DNA from 4 places in the Nocardia sp. NPDC005366 genome. Region 4 is predicted to be linked to each of the others. Evidence: riboswitches for the same ligand, from Rfam matches in the RefSeq annotation. Region 4 holds a riboswitch; each other region holds the start of a gene.
What was found. A riboswitch is a leader RNA that binds a small molecule or an ion and turns the genes downstream of it on or off. The one in region 4 is predicted to bind S-adenosylmethionine.
Positions count from the first base shown of each region.

Region 1: another riboswitch for S-adenosylmethionine. It lies ahead of ABZS43_RS05825 (aminotransferase class V-fold PLP-dependent enzyme); the one in region 4 lies ahead of ABZS43_RS07770 (bifunctional o-acetylhomoserine/o-acetylserine sulfhydrylase).
Region 2: another riboswitch for S-adenosylmethionine. It lies ahead of ABZS43_RS29975 (hypothetical protein); the one in region 4 lies ahead of ABZS43_RS07770 (bifunctional o-acetylhomoserine/o-acetylserine sulfhydrylase).
Region 3: another riboswitch for S-adenosylmethionine. It lies ahead of ABZS43_RS19070 (rhodanese-like domain-containing protein); the one in region 4 lies ahead of ABZS43_RS07770 (bifunctional o-acetylhomoserine/o-acetylserine sulfhydrylase).

Region 1 is NZ_JBEXFQ010000003.1:300,710-305,533, forward strand. It holds gene ABZS43_RS05820 (flavin reductase family protein) at 22-489, shown strand; gene ABZS43_RS05825 (aminotransferase class V-fold PLP-dependent enzyme) at 584-1,903, opposite strand; SAM riboswitch class IV at 1,949-2,062, opposite strand; gene ABZS43_RS05830 (MarR family transcriptional regulator) at 2,201-2,620, shown strand; gene ABZS43_RS05835 (Pls/PosA family non-ribosomal peptide synthetase) at 2,807-4,824, shown strand, end outside.
Region 2 is NZ_JBEXFQ010000034.1:58,989-63,812, reverse strand. It holds gene ABZS43_RS29985 (ABC transporter substrate-binding protein) at 1-1,191, opposite strand, end outside; gene ABZS43_RS29980 (GNAT family N-acetyltransferase) at 1,307-1,831, opposite strand; gene ABZS43_RS29975 (hypothetical protein) at 1,837-2,037, opposite strand; SAM riboswitch class I at 2,265-2,360, opposite strand; gene ABZS43_RS29970 (hypothetical protein) at 2,648-3,343, shown strand; gene ABZS43_RS29965 (glycosyltransferase family 2 protein) at 3,344-4,528, opposite strand; gene ABZS43_RS29960 (DUF3153 domain-containing protein) at 4,584-4,824, opposite strand, start outside.
Region 3 is NZ_JBEXFQ010000015.1:137,842-142,665, forward strand. It holds gene fgd (glucose-6-phosphate dehydrogenase (coenzyme-F420)) at 1-460, shown strand, start outside; gene ABZS43_RS19065 (O-succinylhomoserine sulfhydrylase) at 524-1,738, opposite strand; gene ABZS43_RS19070 (rhodanese-like domain-containing protein) at 1,735-2,151, opposite strand; SAM riboswitch class IV at 2,167-2,282, opposite strand; gene ABZS43_RS19075 (hypothetical protein) at 2,346-2,795, opposite strand; gene ABZS43_RS19080 (FAD-dependent oxidoreductase) at 3,181-4,596, shown strand; gene ABZS43_RS19085 (amidohydrolase family protein) at 4,677-4,824, shown strand, end outside.
Region 4 is NZ_JBEXFQ010000005.1:63,883-68,706, forward strand. It holds gene ABZS43_RS07760 (MFS transporter) at 1-756, opposite strand, end outside; gene ABZS43_RS07765 (TetR family transcriptional regulator) at 905-1,621, shown strand; SAM riboswitch class IV at 1,674-1,784, shown strand; gene ABZS43_RS07770 (bifunctional o-acetylhomoserine/o-acetylserine sulfhydrylase) at 1,874-3,199, shown strand; gene ABZS43_RS07775 (homoserine O-acetyltransferase) at 3,241-4,350, shown strand; gene ABZS43_RS07780 (DUF3017 domain-containing protein) at 4,389-4,634, opposite strand.

The DNA.
Region 1 (4,824 bases), on a different contig from region 4:
GCCGAGCAATATCGCGCCTCGATGCGCCACTATCCCGCGGGCGTCACGGTGGTCACCTTGAATTCGGACAGCGGCCCGATCGGATTCACCGCGACCTCGTTCGCCTCGCTCTCGCTCGAACCCCCGCTCGTCTCCTTCAATATCGCCCACACGTCGTCCAGCCTGGACGCCATGCTCGGCGCGGACTCCGTTGTCATCCATTTCCTCGGCGAACACCAGCATCACCTGGCGCAGCGTTTCTCCCGTACCGCCGACGAACGTTTCTCCGACCGATCCCTGTGGACGACCCTCGACACCGGCGAACCGGTCCTGCACGGCACCCCCATCTGGGTCCGCGCCAGCGTCCACCACCGAATCCCCATCGGCGACCATACTTTCGTCGTCGGCCTGGTCACCCGGGTGCACGACAATACCGACGAGGAACCGGCCGCCGCGCCGCTGCTGTACTACCAGGGCCGTTACCACCGCCCTACGTCGCTGGACCGATAGCTCCGACGCACCCCGCGGGATTCGACCTCGGCGTCGAGCGCGTCCGGATCGATGTCCGCGAGCCGACGCGACCACGACTCACGACATAGGAATCTCAGCCCACGGCGCAGGGTGACGCGCCCCCGGTGTCGACGGTAGCGAACGGGCGGGTCTCCGGAGTCGGGTTCCAGTGCGATCCGGTGACGGCGTAGTTCCAGCCGGTGCCGGTTTCTACGAGGTCGGCCACGGCTTCTATCAGCCGGTCGACGTCGGCGGAGCAGGTGCCGAGGCCGATGCTGGCGCGTAGCGCGCCGTCGAGGCCGAGGCGGGCGAGCAGGGGGTGGGCGCAGAAGCGGCCGTCGCGGACGCCGATGCCGTGTTCTGCGGAGAGGTAGGCGGCGACGTGGCCGGGGGCGAAACCGTCGAGAGTGAAGGCGACGATACCGACGCAATCGGGGCTGTCGGACCACAGTCGCAGGAGTTCGACGCCGGGAATCGCGCACAGGCCGTCGCGGAGACGGTCGGCGAGCAGGCGTTCATGCGATGCGAGGGTTTCGGCATCGATATCGCACAGCGCCGCACAGGCGGCGGCCAGCGCAGCCGCGCCGAGCACATTCGGCGACCCCGCCTCGTGACGCTGCGGCGCGGGAGCCCACTCGGCCGAGTCCGCGCGCACCTCGCGCACCGCGCCGCCGCCCGCCAGATACGGCTCGGCCGCGTCGAGCCAGTCACGGCGGCCGACGAGAACACCCGCGCCGAACGGCGCGTACAGCTTGTGACCCGAGCAGGCCAGGTAGTCGATTCCCGTGTCGCGCAGGCTGATCCGGCGGTGCGGAGCCAACTGCGCCGCGTCGACCAGGATGCGCGCGCCGCACCGGTGCGCCACCTCGGCCAGACGTTCCAGCGGCAGCACCTCGCCGGTGACGTTCGACGCGCCGGTAATCGCCAGCAGCGCGGCAGGTTTGGCGCACAGCTCGGCGACAAGAAGCCGGATGGTCTCCTCGACGGTGTCGGCGGCCCGCACCACGCGACGTCCGTTCCTGGTCCACGGCAGGAAATTGGCGTGATGCTCGATGTCGAGCACGACGGTGTCGCCGGGCACGCATCCGGCGAGCAGGTTCAGCGAGTCGGTGGTGTTGCGGGTGAAGACCACGACCTGGTCGTCGGCGGCGTCCAGGAAAAGGCTCACCGAAGCGCGCGCGGATTCATAGCATTCGGTGGAGATCCGGGAGGCGTAACCCGCGCCCCGATGCACGCTGGCGTAGTACGGCAGCAGCTGCTGCACCCGGTCGGTGACCGCGGCCAGCGCAGGCGCACTGGCGGCGTAGTCGAAATTCGCGTAGGTGGTGGTTCCGCCCTGGACGAGCGGCACCTGGAGGTCATCGCCGGATACCCGGGCGAGGGGGGCACAGGTCTGGTCCACAACAGCAGTCATCACGTAATCCCGTCGACAGAGGGACTCGCAATCGAGGATTGTTCGAGTCCGCGCTTGCCGCGCCCGGTCGGGCGGCGGCCCGGTCGTCACCCGGAGCACCCCACCGCGGAGGAGGGTTGCCGACCAGCTAGCCGGGGCTTGACACTGGTACTCGTGACCTGATCCGAGATTGGCAGACGCACCACAGTCCTGTCAACAGGGACGTTCCGTGTCGACGGCGACACTCGATCACCTGCGTCCGTTCACCGCGGTCGCCCGTACGTCGTTTGCGCATTCCGGCGGTATGCGATGCGATCGATGCATCCCCCCGCGCTACTCCGCTTCCCGACCTACGTGCTCGGCAAGCTGCACAAGGCGGTGCGCAGCGAGATGGGCACGTCGCCGCGCGAGCACTGGGTGCTGGTCTACCTGGAGGAATTCGACGAGTTGTCCCAGCAGCAGGTATCCACCGCTCTCGGCATCGACCGCAGCGAAGTCGTCCGGCTGATCGACGGGCTCGAGCAGAACGGTCTGGTCGTGCGTACCCGCGACGCCGTCGATCGCCGCAAATACCGACTCTCCGTCACCGAGGCGGGCAGCGCCGAACGCCGCCGCACCGACGAACTCATCGAGGCGGCGGCGCAACGGGTCCTGCACCGCCTCGACGCGGACGAGCAGCGCATTCTGCATCGCCTCGCCCTCAAAGCGCTCGGCGAGGATCAGGCACTGAGCGACTGAATCCGGTATTTCGGCCGGTAGCGCGGTTGTCATCGGGACGAACCACCCGATCCGGCGACCATCGATCAGCCGATACCCCGGGTACCGTAGACCACTGGTCCCCGTGGTGTTTGCCCACTGGTAACCCTCTTGTGAAACAACGAACGATGAAGAGCAGGCAGGTCTATGAGAGGTGGACAGGACGTCATGCTGCAGCCGCAGGTCGATACCGCGGCGGGCGAGGGCCCGGATCCGCGGTCGATTCCCGATCCGCTATCGCGCGGCGCCCTTGCCCCGCCCGCCCGCACCCTGGTCGACATCCTCGCCGCCACCGCCATCGACCACCCGGACGCCCCCGCCATCGATGACGGGGACGTGGTCATCGGCTACTCCGAACTGCTGACCGAGATCGACGCCGTCGTCGCGCGCCTCGCCGCGGCCGGAGTGCGAGCGGGCGACCGCGTTGGCGTCCGCATGCCCTCGGGCACCAACGAGCTCTACGTGACGATTCTGGCCGTGCTGCACGCGGGCGCCGCCTACGTGCCCGTCGACGCGGACGATCCGGACGAACGCGCCAGGCTGGTCTTCGGCGAGGCGGAGGTCACCGCCGTTGTCACCGCGGACGGTATCGAAACGACCTCCGCCGCAGCGGAATCCGATGGCACGACGGCGCCGCCCGATCCCGCTGACGACGCGTGGATCATCTTCACCTCCGGATCCACCGGAACGCCGAAAGGTGTCGCGGTGACCCATCGCAACGCCGCCGCGCTCGTCGACGCCGAGGCCGAGCTGTTCCTGCGGGACGCGCCGATCCGTCCCGGTGACCGCGTGCTCGCCGGACTCTCGGTCGCCTTCGACGCCTCCTGCGAGGAGATGTGGCTGGCCTGGCGGCACGGCGCGTGCCTGGTCCCGGCCCCGCGCGCGCTGGTCCGGACCGGGGCCGACCTGGGTCCATGGCTGGTGCGGCGCGAGATCAGCATCGTCTCCACCGTCCCGACATTGGCCGCCACCTGGCCCGCCGAGGCGCTCGAGTCGGTCCGGCTGCTGATCTTCGGCGGCGAGGCGGTACCCCCGGAACTCGCTGAACGCCTTGCCGGAAAAGCGGATTCGGGACGCGAGGTGTGGAATACCTACGGTCCCACCGAGGCGACGGTGGTGGCGTGCGCGGCCCTGCTCGACGGAAAGTGGCCGGTGCGCATCGGCCTGCCGCTGGACGGCTGGGATCTGGCCGTGGTCGATCCGGCGGGCAATCCGGTGGGCGAGGGCGAATCGGGCGAGCTGGTCATCGGCGGAGTCGGGCTTGCCCGATATCTCGACCAGGACAAAGATGCCGAGAAATACGCCCCGCTACCGTCACTGGGCTGGGAACGCGCCTACCGCAGCGGCGATCTGGTGCGCAACGACAGCGCCGGACTCGTGTTCCTCGGACGCGCCGACGACCAGATCAAAATCGGCGGTCGCCGTATCGAACTCGGCGAGATCGACAGCGCACTACAACACCTGCCCGGCGTGACCGGCGCCGCCGCGGCGATCCGAAGTACCAAGGCGGGCAATAAGATCCTCGTCGGCTACCTGACCGGACCCGACGCGGACTACGACCTCAAAGCCGCCAGAGACCGTCTCGCCGAACAACTTCCGGCTCCGCTGGTACCGCGTCTGGCCGTCGTCGCCGAACTGCCCACGCGCACCTCCGGCAAAGTCGACCGCGACGCGCTGCCGTGGCCGCTGCCGAAACAGAAGGACGCCGAGGCCGAAATCGGACTCACCCCGACCGCCCTGTGGGTCGCGGGCCTGTGGGATGCGCTGCTCGGCGCCGAGACACCGAGTCCCGATACCGACTTCTTCGATGTGGGCGGCGGCTCACTCGCCGCCGCGCAACTGGTGGCCGCGCTGCGCGAACGCTATCCGCATATCACTGTCGCCGAACTGTACGACCACCCGCGACTCGGAGCCCTCGCCGATTATCTCGACGACAGCGCACCCGTGGCCACCGCCGAAGTGCGCCACGTGCGCCCGACCCCACTGCCCGCCCAGGTATTCCAGGTGCTCGCGACGATTCCGCTGACCACCCTCACCGGACTGCAATGGCTCACCTGGCTCGCCATCGTCGGCAATATCGCCGCGTGGTCGGGCTCGCTGCCGTGGCTGCCGCATCTATCGTGGTGGTGGGCGTTCATCGCCTTCCTGCTGTTCATCTCCCCACCCGGCCGAATGGCCCTGTGCGC
Region 2 (4,824 bases), on a different contig from region 4:
ATTACCCGCGAACACCTGGCTGAACATCACGGCGAAGGAGAGCCGCTCGCCGTTCTTCACCCGGATCCCGTCACCGCCCGGCACCCAGCCCGCCTGCTCCAGTCGGGTTCGCGCCTTCGCCGGGTCGTAGGCCAACTGGGCCGAGAGATTCTGGTAGCCGGGCGTATTGGCGGCAAGCACACTGGTCGCGGCCTTGAACTGCGGTCCGAGCACCGTGTCGACCAATTGCTGGCGGTCGATCGCGGGCAGCAGGGCGGTGCGCACGGCGGGATCGCGCAGTGGGCCGCGGGTCACATTGGGCAGCAAGCCGAAGGCGACCCCCGGATTGGCGGTGCTCAACAGTCGCCCGCCCGCGGCCTCCAGTTGCGGAACATCCTGGGGCAGCGCGTCGCTGATCGCGTCGAGCTGACCGGAGGTGAGACTTCCGGTACGCACCCCCGATTCGGGGACGACGGTGAATTCGACGCGGTCCAGATACGCCTCCCCACGATGGGCGAAAACGTCCGAACCCCAGTTGTATCCGGCGCGCTTGGCGAGTGTGGCCGAGGCGTCCTGACGCCAGCCCGCGTAGGTGAACGGGCCGCTGCCGATATTGCCGCCGGCGCAACGCTGTTCGGCGGGAGCGGCGGTGGTCGCGTCGGCGAGCAAGCCCAGCTGGGTGGTCGAGGAGGCCTGCAGGAATTGTGAATTCGGCTTGCTGAACTCGACTCTCGCGGTCAACCGGTCCACCGGCGTGGTACTCACGTAGTTGGTCAGATAGCTGGCCCCGAGCGGTGATTTGGCCGCACCCAGCTTGACGATCGCGTCGAAATTGCGCTTGACCGATTCGGCGGTGAGCGGGGTGCCATCGCTGAAGGTGACGCCGTCGGCGAGGTGGAAGGTGAAAACCTTCGCATCCGGGCTCACCTCCCAGCTGCGGGCCAGCCACGGCGTGATCGCCCCGGTCGCCGGATCCTGGTCGGTCAGCGAATCGACGATCTGCCTGGCGACGTAAATGGTCTGGTTACTGCCTGCCTGCGCCGGATCCGAGCAGGTCGGCGCCTGGGAGAGTCCGTAGCGCAGCGTACCGCCCGGCCGCGGCGGTCCGGCGTCGCCGCCGGAACCGCCCGAATCGCCGCCGCAGGCCGCAAGACTCGCGGCCGCGGTGACGGCGGCGGCAATGGCCGCGATTCGATAGCGGGATCGGATCACTGTGCTACTCCAAGGGTTTCGACATGGTTGACATCGGGGCGGCGCTGCCTGGTACCGGCAAGCCCGCCGGTACTCGGCTCGGGCACCGGGGCGATCGAGGTCATGAGCAGGAATCTCATGCGACGACGCCCACAAAATCGGCGGCACGCACGTATTTCTCGAACGGATGTTTGCCGATCCGCTCGGGGGGCAGATCGGGGTCGTAGAGCGGGGTGTACCCGGCCGCGAGGTAGAGGGCGACCGCCTCGGGCTGACGTGGCCCTGTCGTCAGGTAGACGCGTCGATAACCTCGACGGGTGATCTCGGCTTCCAGGTGCGTCAGGACATACCTGCCGAATCCCTGCCTGCGGTGCTCGCGCGAGGTCCAGACGCGTTTGAGTTCGGCGGTCGTCTCGTCGTAGCGCTGGAAGGCGCCGCCCGCGACCGGTTCCGAATCCCGGGTGACGACAAGCAGGTCACCGTGCGGCGGTGCGAATTCCTGCGCCGGATAGTCCACCAGCGAGGCGTGCACCGCGCCCGGGGTTCTGCCGTAGCGCGTGCTGTATTCGACGGCCAATTCGGCCAGCAGCGAAGCGGCGAGCGGATCGGACTGCGCGACGCGGTGCACCCGAACTCCGTTGTCGGGGAAACGTGAGGCCACGCCGCTCACCCCGCCATCGACCACGGCTCGGCGGCCGGATTGCGCGCGACGTGCGCGACAGCGATCAGCGCCGCCGTACTCGCGACCCGTCGCGGCGGATGCCGTGATCTCGCGACGCTGGGCACGTCGGAGGTGGAGGCGTCATCGGCGTCGGGGGAGACGACATCGGATTCACCCGGCGGGGCGGGCGCGTGGGGCGCACTCATGGCGAGTCCTTCGGAACAAGCGGACGCGACCACCCCTGTGGGCGGCGGTCGCCGCACCCGGCCAGTGTCGGGCGCACGGTCTGGCGGGCGGGTCAGCCGCGACAGCCGGTGGACATGACATGGCACTGGTCGGCATGGCACTGGTCGGCATGGCACTGGTCGACATGGCACTGGTCGACATGGCGACGGCCCCAGCGATTGCCACTGCGGTAGATCATCACTTCGGTCCTCCATCGTTCCCGGCGGAAGCACCCGCACCCGAGAATGCCGGGGGGTTGCTGCGACGTCGGTGAGCCAGGTCTCTCGGTCGCTCTGGATGGTGAGATTCCGGTGGCGCCAGCGCCGCGGGAACACGTGTCGAGCCGAAACATCATGCGAAGGAGGGCGGCTCCTTCACAAGGGTAGAAATCAGGGTGAGCACAGTCCTTCCCGCCATCGCCGCGCGCGTCGAGAATTACCCCGGTCGATCGGACGTCCTACTCCGATCGCCCCTCACCCCGCACTCGTCGTCCGCGACGCGCCCAGGGCTTGCCGAATCCGATAAACCCTGCTGAAAGCGTTTGCGGGAGTACCCTCCTCCTCGATCGTGCCGACGATGAGGAGGTCTGTTGTGACCGTAGTGCGCCGTCTGACCACGTTTGCCGCCGTCGCGACCGGGGCTGTCGCACTGGCCCTCGCGCTACCTGGCGGCGCGGTGGGCGCTCCGTCCCCCGACACCGACCGCGCCGCCGCCATCGCGGGTCCGGGTGATCTGCTCGGTGCCTACGAGTCGAATATCGAGGCGCTGCGGAAGTTCGGCATGGACCCGTTCCTGTACCCGACCGCGGCCGCCTTCTGTAACGACGCGTCCACATTCGGGCTCGTCCCCGCGGTAGCGGGCGCGGTGCCGGGGCCGTGGCCTAAGACGACCGTCGCCATCCCCGGACTCGATATGACCGCCGTGGAAGCGGGCCAGACCATGTTCACCTTCGTGCCTTTCGGCGTCGCCGCCGACAAGAGGACCGATACCGGGATGCGTGTCGCGTGGCTCAACGTCAGCAACGGCCGTAGCGGCACGGCGTCCATGGGCCCGATCGGGGATGTCCTGTCCGCCATGATCCCGCCCGAGGTGCCCGCCGACGTCCGTCCGGTCGCCGAGAAGGCCGTCCAGGACTTCTTCCTCGCCTCGCTCCCGGTCGGCGGTATCCGCGCGGTCCCCGTCGACACCGGCAAGGGCATGGTGCTCGCGGCGGTCTTCGGCACCGTCCAGAGCGGCGATCGGTCCTGCTTCTTCCTGCCGACCGTCGGGATGACCACCATCCCATGATCATCCGCGGGGGAGGGAACGACCTTTCCAACCGAGCGTCCCCCGGCGGTAGGCCAGGTGCGATCGGATCGACAGGGCCGTGTACGCGATGATCGACACGGGATGCGCCAGTGCCGCGACGATATCGGCGCGGGTCGAGGATCGACCGGACTCCAGGGAACGCGCCAGCAGTCGCGTGGTGACGGCGGCGGCATACCCGAGAATTCCGGCTCGGCGGGTACCGCCGCGACCCGCCACCGCCGCCAGGGGCGCGACCACGTACGCCAGGGCGGCCACCGATCCGACAGCCGCGGCGGCGATCGGCGAGCCGCCGTAGGCGGACCACAGCCACCGGGTGTATCCGGCGTCGAGTTCGGCCGCGCCCCGGTACATCCGGGTGCGGGCCAGCGGGCCCGCGGCGACCAGAGCGGTATGCCCGCCGCCGCGCCGCACCGCGCGGGCGATATCCAGATCCTCGGTCGGGGACGCCGCCACCGCCGCGTGGCCGCCTGCCGCGCGATAGGCGGCGGTGTCGAAGACCAGGAACTGCCCGCACGCCACCGCCGTCGACGGCCGCAGGCTCCGATTCGCCACGGCGACGGGCAACGTGGAGGCCCACGACCAGCACAGCAGTGGCTGCACCAGCGCCTCGGCCACCGACCCCGCGTCCTGGCGCGGCCACGGTGACACCAGTGCCGCGCGGCCCCTGCGCAATTCCGCCACCGCCGCGGCGATCGCGCCGGGCGCGATCCGCACGTCGGCGTCGAGGAAGATCACGACGGCCGTATCCACCGCGTCGGCCAGCCTGGCACAGGCCGCGGCCTTCCCGGTCCATCCCGGCTCCGGTTCGGTATCCGAGCGGATCACGATGAACCGGGGGTCGCCGTCGATCGCCTTCTCGGCCGCCGCCGCGGTGCCGTCGGTGGACGCGTCATCGAGAATCAGCACCTGGAGGCGCGGCGCCCCCGACTGCGCGCGCAGATCACCGATCAGCTCCGGCAGTCGCCGCACCTCGTCGCGCGCCGGAACGCACACCGTGATCGGCTCGATGACAGCGGCGGATTCCGGCAGTCGCCGTACCGTCAACCGATTGACCAATGCGATCGCGCAGCCGAGCACCGCGACGCCGGCGCCCGCCCGTGCGCTCACCGCCGCCGCGTTCCCGGCGATGGCCGTTCGCGCGCGAGCCGCGCTGTCGTCAGCCATTGTCGGCACCCCTCGTCTCGCACCCGCGTATATCGGACGTGCCGCCGTCCGGGGGTCAGCGTCCTTCGATGACCAGCCGCCACCAGCGGCTCAGGGAGAAGCCGCCTTCGGGGTGGGGGGCGGCCGGATTGCGGTCCATGAAGGCCATCGCGGCGACGATGGCGGCGACCGCGAGGGTGATACCGCCGACGATGCCCGCCCAGCCCGCGAACGACCGGGTGTTGGGATCGGCGTAGCTCACCTCGGCGCGCAGGGTGGAGACATCGCCGGGCGGAAGTTTCCACGAGACCGTGGAA
Region 3 (4,824 bases), on a different contig from region 4:
CGCCGGTCGCGCGGGCGACGGCTTCATCTGCACCTCGGGCAAGGGGATGGATCTCTACACCGAGAAACTGCTGCCCGCCGTCGCCGAGGGCGCGGGCAAGGCCGGACGCACCGTCGACGATATCGACCGGATGATCGAGATCAAGATCTCCTACGACACCGATCCCGAACTGGCACTGGAGAACACCCGCTTCTGGGCGCCGCTGTCGCTGACCGCCGAACAGAAGCACAGCATCACCGACCCGATCGAGATGGAAACCGCCGCCGACGCGCTGCCGATAGAGCAGATCGCCAAGCGCTGGATCGTGGCGAGCGATCCCGACGAGGCCGTCGCCCAGATCAAGCCGTACCTGGACGCCGGGCTGAACCACCTGGTCTTCCACGCCCCCGGCCACGATCAGCGCCGGTTCCTGGAACTGTTCGAACGTGACCTCGGCCCCCGGCTGCGGGCGCTCGGCTGAGCTGATAGACGAAGAACCCCATCCCGGCCGGGATGGGGTTCTTCTCGTCTGCGCCGGGCGATTTCAGCGCAGCGCGCGCTCCAGATCCCCGAGGAGGTCGTCGACATCCTCCAGGCCAACCGAAATGCGGACAACACCGTCGGACAGACCGATGGTGGCGCGGCCTTCCGGGCCCATCGCACGGTGGGTCGTGGTGGCCGGATGGGTGATCAGAGTTTTGGAATCGCCGAGATTGTTGGAGATATCGACGATCCGCAACCGGTTGAGCACTTCGAAGGCGCGTTTCTTCGCCTCGTCCGCCGGCGCGTCGAGTTCGAACGTGACCACCGTGCCGCCGCCGCTCATCTGGCTGGTCGCCAAGGCGTGCTGGGGATGCGATTCCAGATACGGGTAGCGCACCCAGCTCACCGAATCATTGCCCTCGAGGAAGCGCGCGAGCTTCAGTGCCGATTCGGTGGAATGGCGCACCCGCAGCGGCATCGTCTCCAAACCCTTCAGTAGCGTCCACGCGTTGAAGGGGCTCAGCGCCGGACCGGTATGGCGCATCAGGTTCTTCACCGGACCGTCGATATAGTCCCGCTCGCCGAGGATGGCGCCGCCGAGCACGCGGCCCTGGCCGTCGATATGTTTGGTGCCGGAGTACACGAGAACGTCGGCGCCGAGATCGAAACCGCGCTGCAGCAGCGGGGTGGCGAAAACGTTGTCCAGCACCACCTTCGCGCCCGCCGCGTGGGCGAGTTCGCTGACCTTGCGCACATCGACCAGGGTCTGCATCGGGTTGGCCGGGGTCTCGAAGAACACCGCCTGCGTCGGCACCGACAGCGCCTGTTCCCACTGGTCCAGATCCTCACCGTCGACGAAGACGGTTTCCACGCCCCAGCGCGGCAGGATCTCGTTGCACACCACGAAACAGGATCCGAAGAGACTGCGCGCGGCCACCAGTCGATCGCCCGCGCTCAACAGCGCTCCGAGCGAGGTGAATACGGCCGACATACCGCTCGCGGTGGCGAAGCACGCCTCCGCGCCGTCGAGCAGGCGCATCCGCTCCTCGAACATGGCGACCGTCGGATTGCCGTAGCGGGAGTAGACGAAATGTTCGACGTCGCCGGTGAACGCGGCCTCGGCCGCCTCCGCGCTCTCGTAGACGAAGCCGGAGGTCAGGTACAGCGCCTCGGAGGTCTCCTCGAAACCGGAGCGGCGCAGGCCGCCCCGCACCCCGAGGGTGGCCGGGCCGACATCATCGGGTAGCGGCTTGTCGAAGGCGCCGCCGGTGATCACGACTGCCGCCAGGGCAGGCCGGTGGCCCGCCAGCCTTCGCCGCCGCGGTGGCCCGTGCTGTCGAGACCGCCCTCGAAACCGTCGAGCACGTTGTAGGACGGGCCGATGCCGAGTTCGGTCGCGAGATTCGCCGCATGCGCCGAACGCTGACCGGAACGACACAGGAAGACCACGGGCGCTTCCTGATCGCGCGCTTGCAGGGCCTTACCCAGCTGGTCGGCGAATTCGGTATTCCGCGCGCCGTTGCTGTCGACCCATTCGATCAGCACGGTCGGCCGCTCGATCGAACTGGTATCCGGCACGCCGACGAAGCGCCATTCCGCTTCGGTGCGCACGTCGACCAGAACGGCTTCGGGATGTTCCCGCAGTATTTCCCACGCCTGCTGGGGGGTGATGTCACCGGCATAACTCATGTCGAACCTCCTGTGAATCCGCACTTGCCACACCCGTTTTCGGCGCGCGGCCAGGTCGTCACCCGGAGCACCCCACCGCGGAGGAGGGTTGCCGACCAGCGAGCCGGGGCTTGACGCTGGTTCTCATGACCTGAACTGAGATTGCCCGTCGAGCGGGCGACATGTCAAACACCGATTCGCGACACGCGGGCAGGTCATCCGCAGACGATCCACTTGTCGCCGGATCGGGTGAAGTTCCAGGTCTCGGTGGTCTCGCGGCCGTCGACCCGCACGGTGACGGCCGCCTTCGCCCGATCTCCGTTGACGGACTGATCCGCGACTTTCGGTATCTCTATTGAGCTTCCACCGGCGAACTGACCCGCCAGCGGCGACTTGCCCTCCTCGAAGCCCTCGCACGCGACTCCGGGCGGCGGCGACTGATCACTGGCGTTACGCGCGCTCACGTAGTTCTGCGCGGCCCCCGCTATCCGGTCGGCTTCTGTGACATTTTTCTCAGCGGGTGAGAGCAGCCCGCCCGCCACGATGGCGACGAGCACGACCGCCGCGAAGACCGCGGCCGCGATGAACGGCGCCATGGTGCGCTGATCGGTCTGGTCGAGCACGATCGCTTCGTCGTCCTCGGGGTCGGGGCGCTGCTCGGTCATGCCTCGATCATCCCTGGTCGGCGCCGCTATCCGACACCCGACCCCGCCGCACCCGGCCGCACCGGCGCGAGCGCGCGTCAGGCACGGACGGAAGGGACCTCGGTAGGCTGGTGTCACGGGTCGTCGGTGATCGCCGGGAGGCGTGGCATCCGTTCAGTTCACGACACCCTGAGAGGGCCCATGACATGCCACCGATAGAATCGCGGGACTGCGGCCTGCTGTCATAGCCATATGAGAGCTCACCGTCGTAGCGACCTGGGGGCCGTGCAGTCACGAGCCAGCAGCACCAGCGTCACGCACCGCGAGGTGCGCCGGAACGACGCGTGAACTTAGCCTAAGCTAAGTCAAACGCCATTAATTTCGACCATAAGGGTGCGCGGAAGAGATGACCGAACAGAGTGCAGCAGCAACGAGCGGTGCAGCTCAGGCGGCCCGCCCGCTCCGCATCGCGATCGTCGGCGCGGGACCGGCCGGCATCTACGCCGCCGACGCGTTGATGAAGTCCGAGGCCGATGTGAGCATCGACCTCTACGAGCGCATGCCCGCGCCGTTCGGGCTGATCCGCTACGGCGTCGCACCCGACCACCCGCGGATCAAAGGCATCATCACCGCCCTGCACAAGGTGCTCGACAAGGAGCAGGTCCGACTGCTCGGCAATATCGACTACGGCACCGATATCACCCTCGACGACCTGCGTCGCTTCTACGACGCTGTCATCTTCTCCACCGGCGCCAACGCCGACCGCGCGCTGGACATCCCGGGGATCGGCCTGGACGGTTCCTACGGCGCGGCCGATTTCGTCTCCTGGTACGACGGACACCCCGACGTGCCGCGCACCTGGCCGCTCGACGCGGAGAAGGTCGCCGTGCTCGGCGTCGGCAACGTCGCGCTCGACGTGGCGCGCGTGCTGGCCAAAACCGGTGACGAACTGCTTCCGACCGAGATCCCGCCGAACGTCTACGAGGGCCTGAAGGCCAACAAGGCGATCGAGGTCCACGTCTTCGGGCGTCGCGGCCCGGCCCAGGCCAAGTTCACCCCGCTGGAACTGCGCGAACTCGACCACTCCCCGACCATCGAGGTCATCGTCGACCCCGAGGACATCGACTACGACGAAGGCTCCGAAGCCGCCCGCAGGCATTCCAAGCAGGTCGACATGGTTGCCAACACCCTCGAACAGTGGGCCATCCGCGACCAGGGCACCCGCCCCCACAAACTCTTCCTGCACTTCTTCGAATCGCCCGCGGAAATCGTCGGCGACGAGAACGGCAAGGTGGTCGGTCTGCGCACCGAACGCACCCAGCTCGACGGCACCGGCAACGTCAAGGGCACCGGCGTCATCAAGGACTGGGATATCCAGGCCGTATACCGCGCGGTCGGCTACCTGTCGCAGAACATCACCAACCTGCCCTTCGACGACCAGGCGGGCACCGTGCCGAACGAGGCCGGACGCGTGCTCCAGGACGAGGCCGCCGACGGCGCGGCCCGTTTCATGCCCGCGACCTACGTCACCGGCTGGATCAAGCGCGGCCCGGTCGGCCTGATCGGTCACACCAAGGGCGACGCCAACGAAACCGTGGCCTGCCTGCTCGACGACGCCGAGGGCTTCATCCCCGCCGCACAGCCCGAACTGGACGCGGTCACCGATTTCCTGGAGTCCAAGGGCGTCCCGTTCACCACGTGGCAGGGTTGGTACCGGCTCGACGCCCACGAGCGCGCACTCGGTGAGCCGGAAGGCCGCGAACGCGTCAAGGTCGTCGAGCGCGAAGACATGCTGCGCGCGAGCGAACCGCACAAGGTCTAGATCCGTCGCCGTCGCGGCGGTCGCACATGCGCGCGACCGCCGCCACAGCGCGAACTCCGTCACTGAGGCATTCTGTACAGGTGTTCGATGCCCATGTCCACATCTTCGACCCGCGGTTCCCGCTGGCCGAGAACGACGGCTACCTGCCCGACGTCTTCACCATCGCCGACTATCGAAAGCGTATGTCGCGCTTCGATGTCCGCGGGGGCGCAGTAGTCACCGGTTCGT
Region 4 (4,824 bases):
GAGCAGCACGACACCGAGGGCGAGCAGCCCCAGCGTGCCGGCCGAGGTCCAGCCGGCTTCCGCGGCACGGCTGAAGCCGTACACGATGGCGATCAGACCGAGGGTGACGGTGATCGCGCCGGGCACGTCGTAGCCGCCCGTGCGCGGTGCGGGCACATCCCTGACGACGAAGGTCAACGCGCCGACCAGCGCGATGATCGCGATCGGGGTATTCACCAACAGCGTCCACCGCCACGAGGCGTATTCGGTGAGCGCGCCACCCGCGAGCAGGCCGATCGCGGCGCCGCCCGCCGAGATGCCGGCGAAGATGGAGAAGGCCGTCGCCCGCTCCTTCGCCTCGGTGAACGTCACCGAGAGCAGTGACAGCGCGGCGGGCGCGAGAAGCGCGGCGAAAGCGCCCTGCAGGCCGCGGCCCGCGAAGAGCTGCGCCCCGTTCTGCGCGAGGCCCGCCAGCGCCGACGCGGCGGCGAAGCCGATCAGGCCGACCATGAAGATCCGGCGACGGCCCAGGTAGTCCGCCATGCGGCCGCCGAGAAGCAGCAGACCGCCGAAGATCAGCGTGTACGCGGTGAGCATCCACTGCTTGTTGCTATCGCTGATGTCGAGATCACGTTGTGCGAAGGGCAGTGCGATGGTCACGATGGTGGCGTCGAGAACCACCATGAGCTGCGCCAACGCGATGACTGCGAGGGCGAGCCAGCGTGCGGAACTCCCCCGTTTCTCCGGTGCTTCGGCCACCGATGCGGTGTCGGTCATCTCGGTCTCCTCGTTCGAAGTGCTGGACTCTCGGATCAATTCGGCCAATCCTGTCACCGTCAGACAATTGGCGTCAAGAGAAAAATGTCGCAATCGGACATTTGTCGGTTGCGGACAGCGACTGGGCGCCGTGCGATAGAATGCGGACATGCTCGACTCATCAGCGCCGATCGCCGCGGCGGCCGACGCCCGCGCCAACGACCCGGCCGATGGTCGGTGCGGACGGGGACCGAGCCTGCGCGAGCGCAAGAAAATACAGACCCGTGCGCGAATCATCGAAGTGGCGCTCGACCTGTGCGACGCCCAAGGGTTCGACGCGACGACGGTCGAGCAGATCGCGCATGCCGCCGACGTCTCGCCGCGCACCGTTAACCGATATTTCGAGACCAAAGAGGACATCGTCCTCGGACCGGTCGCCGACTTCGGCGAGGGCGTCGCCACCGCGCTGCGGCAACAACCAAGCACCGACGGCGACCTGCCCGCGCTGTGCAACGCCTACCTGGACATGATCGACCGCGCCACCGCCGGGGACAGCACATCCTTCCGGCAGTTCCAGCAAATGCAGCGGATCGCTCGCAGCAGCCAGACGGTTAACGCGCGCGCCCTGGAATTCGGCGAGACCAAGACCACGGCGATCAGTCGCTGCCTAGCCGAACGCGCGGGCACGGCGCCCGACGCGCTTCCGGTCCGGCTGGTGGTGGCGACCTGGCAGATGCTGTGTCATATCGCGATGGCGGATTCGGAGGAACTGGTCGTCAACGGCGACCCGCAGACCGCCGCCCGCGCCGCCCGCGCCGCGGTACTCACCGCGTACGACGAGCTCCGACGCATCTGCTCGCACGCGCGCCCGCTCGACTCCGCGTGATATTTCCAACGGGATTCGGGCGTTGCCCGACCGCCGGTTACCATGTTTGTCAGGTCATGAGTGCCAGCGCCAAGCCCCGGCTCGCTGGACGGCAACCCTCCAGCTGCGGTGGGGTGCTCCGGGTGATGACCGGGTTCCCGAAGGCCGGGAGCAAGCGCGCTGTTCAGGAGGATCCCGAAATGTGTTGTTGTCCGTCGCCCGCAATACGATAACCCGTTCGTCCGGCGAACAACCCCCCATTTGGAGAACGATATGAGCGAACCCATCGCGTCCCCGATCGATCCGGCCGCCTGGTCCTTCGAGACCAAACAGGTCCACGCGGGCCAGTCCCCCGATCAGAGCACCGGCGCCAGGGCCCTGCCGATCTACCAGACCACCTCGTACGCATTCCGCGACACCGCGCACGCCGCGGCGCTGTTCGGTCTGGCCGAACCAGGCAATATCTACACCAGGATCATGAACCCCACCCAGGACGTGGTGGAACAGCGCGTCGCCGCGCTGGAAGGCGGAGTGGCCGCGCTGCTGGTGGCCTCGGGGCAGGCGGCGGAGACCTACTCGATCCTCAACCTGGCCTCGGCGGGCGATCACATCGTCTCCAGCCCGCAGCTCTACGGCGGCACCTACAACCTCTTCCACTACTCGCTGCCCAAACTCGGCATCGAGGTCTCCTTCGTCGACGACCAGGACGATCCGGAGCAGTGGCGGGCCGCGATCCGGCCGAACACCAAAGCCCTCTACGGCGAGACCATCGCCAACCCGAGCGGCGCCATCTTCGACATCCGCGGTGTCGCGGACGTGGCCCACGCGGCCGGGCTGCCGTTGATCGTCGACAACACCGTCGCTACGCCGTACCTGATCCAGCCGCTTGCCCACGGCGCCGACATCGTCGTGCACTCGGCGACGAAGTACCTGGGCGGGCACGGCACGGCCATCGGCGGTGTGATCGTGGACGGCGGCAACTTCGACTGGACGGTGCGCGACGAGAACGGCGCGGCTCGCTACCCCGGTTTCACCACACCCGACCCGAGCTACCACGGCGCGGTCTTCGCCGATCTCGGCGCACCGGCCTACGCGCTGAAGGCGCGCGTGCAGTTGCTGCGCGATCTCGGCGCCGCGATCTCGCCGTTCAACGCGTTCCTGATCGCTCAGGGCATCGAAACGCTGAGCCTGCGACTCGAACGGCATGTCTCCAATGCTCAGGCCGTCGCCGAATTCCTCACCGAGCACGCGGACGTCGAAGCCGTCTTCTACGCTGGCCTGCCCACCTCGCCGTGGCATACGCGCGCCAAGGAGCTGGCCCCGAAGGGTGCGGGCGCGATCGTTGCGTTCGACCTGCGCGGCGGGATCGACGCGGGCAAGAAGTTCGTCGACGCGCTGACACTGCACAGCCACGTCGCCAATATCGGCGATGTGCGCTCGCTGGTGATCCATCCGGCCTCGACCACCCACTCGCAGCTGACACCCGAGGAGCAGTTGGCCGCGGGCGTGACACCGGGACTGATACGTCTCGCCGTCGGCATCGAGGGCATCGATGACATCCTGGCCGATCTACGCGCCGGTTTCGCGGCGACCTCGTGACCGTGAGCGCCGAGCCGAGCACCACCCGTCCAGCGACCGGTGTGACACTTCTGCCACCGCCGGACGGGCGGCTCGGCGTGATCGCCATCGGGGATGTCGCGCTGGAGAACGGCGCCGTCGTCCCCGACGTGCTTCTCGCGGTGCAACGTTGGGGTGAGCTCTCCCCCGCGCTGGACAATGTCGTACTGGTCGAGCACGCGCTGACCGGTGATTCACACGTGGTCGGCGGGCCCGACGACGCCCACCCGCAGCCGGGCTGGTGGGAGGGCATGGTCGGCCCCGGTGCGCCGCTCGATACCGACGAGTGGTGTGTGATCGCGACGAATGTGCTCGGCGGCTGCAAGGGCAGCACCGGGCCCTCCTCCCTCGCTTCCGACGGAAAGCCGTGGGGCGCAAGGTTTCCGGAGATCTCCATCCGCGATCAAGTGACCGCGGAGATCGCGTTGACGCGGTTGCTCGGCATCGACCGGTTGGCCGCCGTGGTCGGCGGGTCGATGGGCGGCATGCGGGTGCTGGAATGGATGATCGAAGCACCGCAACGAGTGGCGGCGGCCCTGGTGCTCGCCGTCGGCGCGCGCGCCACCGCCGACCAGATAGGAACCCAGACCACCCAGATCGCCGCCATCAAGGCCGATCCGGACTGGCAGGGCGGTGATTACCACGACACCGATCGCGCCCCGATGACCGGCATGGGCATCGCGAGGCGGATCGCGCACCTGACCTACCGCACCGAGTCCGAATTGGATCACCGCTTCGAGAATCACGCGCAGGACGAGGAAGATCCGTGGCGGGGTGGTCGCTACGCGGTGCAGAGCTACCTGGACCATCAGGCCGAAAAGCTCTGTAGCCGTTTCGATCCCGCCACCTACGTCCTGCTCACCGAGGCGATGAACCGGCACGATGTCGGCCGCGGGCGCGGCGGTGTCGCGGCGGCGCTCGCCTCGACCCCGGTCCCGTGCGTGGTGGGCGGCGTCGACTCCGATCGGCTGTATCCCCTACGGACACAGCAGGAATTGGCCGACGCGCTACCCGGCTGCGACAGGCTGGAGATCGTGCATTCCAGGGACGGGCACGACGGATTCCTGACCGAGGCCGCCGCGGTGTCGAAACTGCTGATCGAAACCATGCGGCTGGCACGCGAACATCGCTGAGCGGTACCGGGGTTGGTTCCTCACCAGCCCGGGGCTGGTCAGCCGACGCCGACCGTGCTGATCGTGGCGGCGATGGTCACGATGGCGGAGCCGAGCAATCCGAGGGCGGCCACATCGAAGGGTCTGCTGCGCACCGCGAGCAGTCCGACGCGCGCGGTCGGCAGACACAGCCGGAACGCCGCCGCGAGCAGGGTGGCGCCCCCGAAGAACAGCGCGCCACGTCGCCACCGATCGGAGGCGACGAAGACCACGGCCAGCACGATGACCAGGGTCACCACGACCATCGGCAGATGGCAGCGCAGGAACTGTTCGCCTGCGCTCGGCTTCCTTCCCGCGGGCGATTCGACATCGGTCACGCCCCCGATTCTTGCAGACCCCGACCCTACGAGCACCCGGCCCTCACCCCGAGGACGAACTCGGCGCCCGATGCCCGACCGGCGCTCGGCCCCCTTGACCGGTGACCGTCGGCCGTAC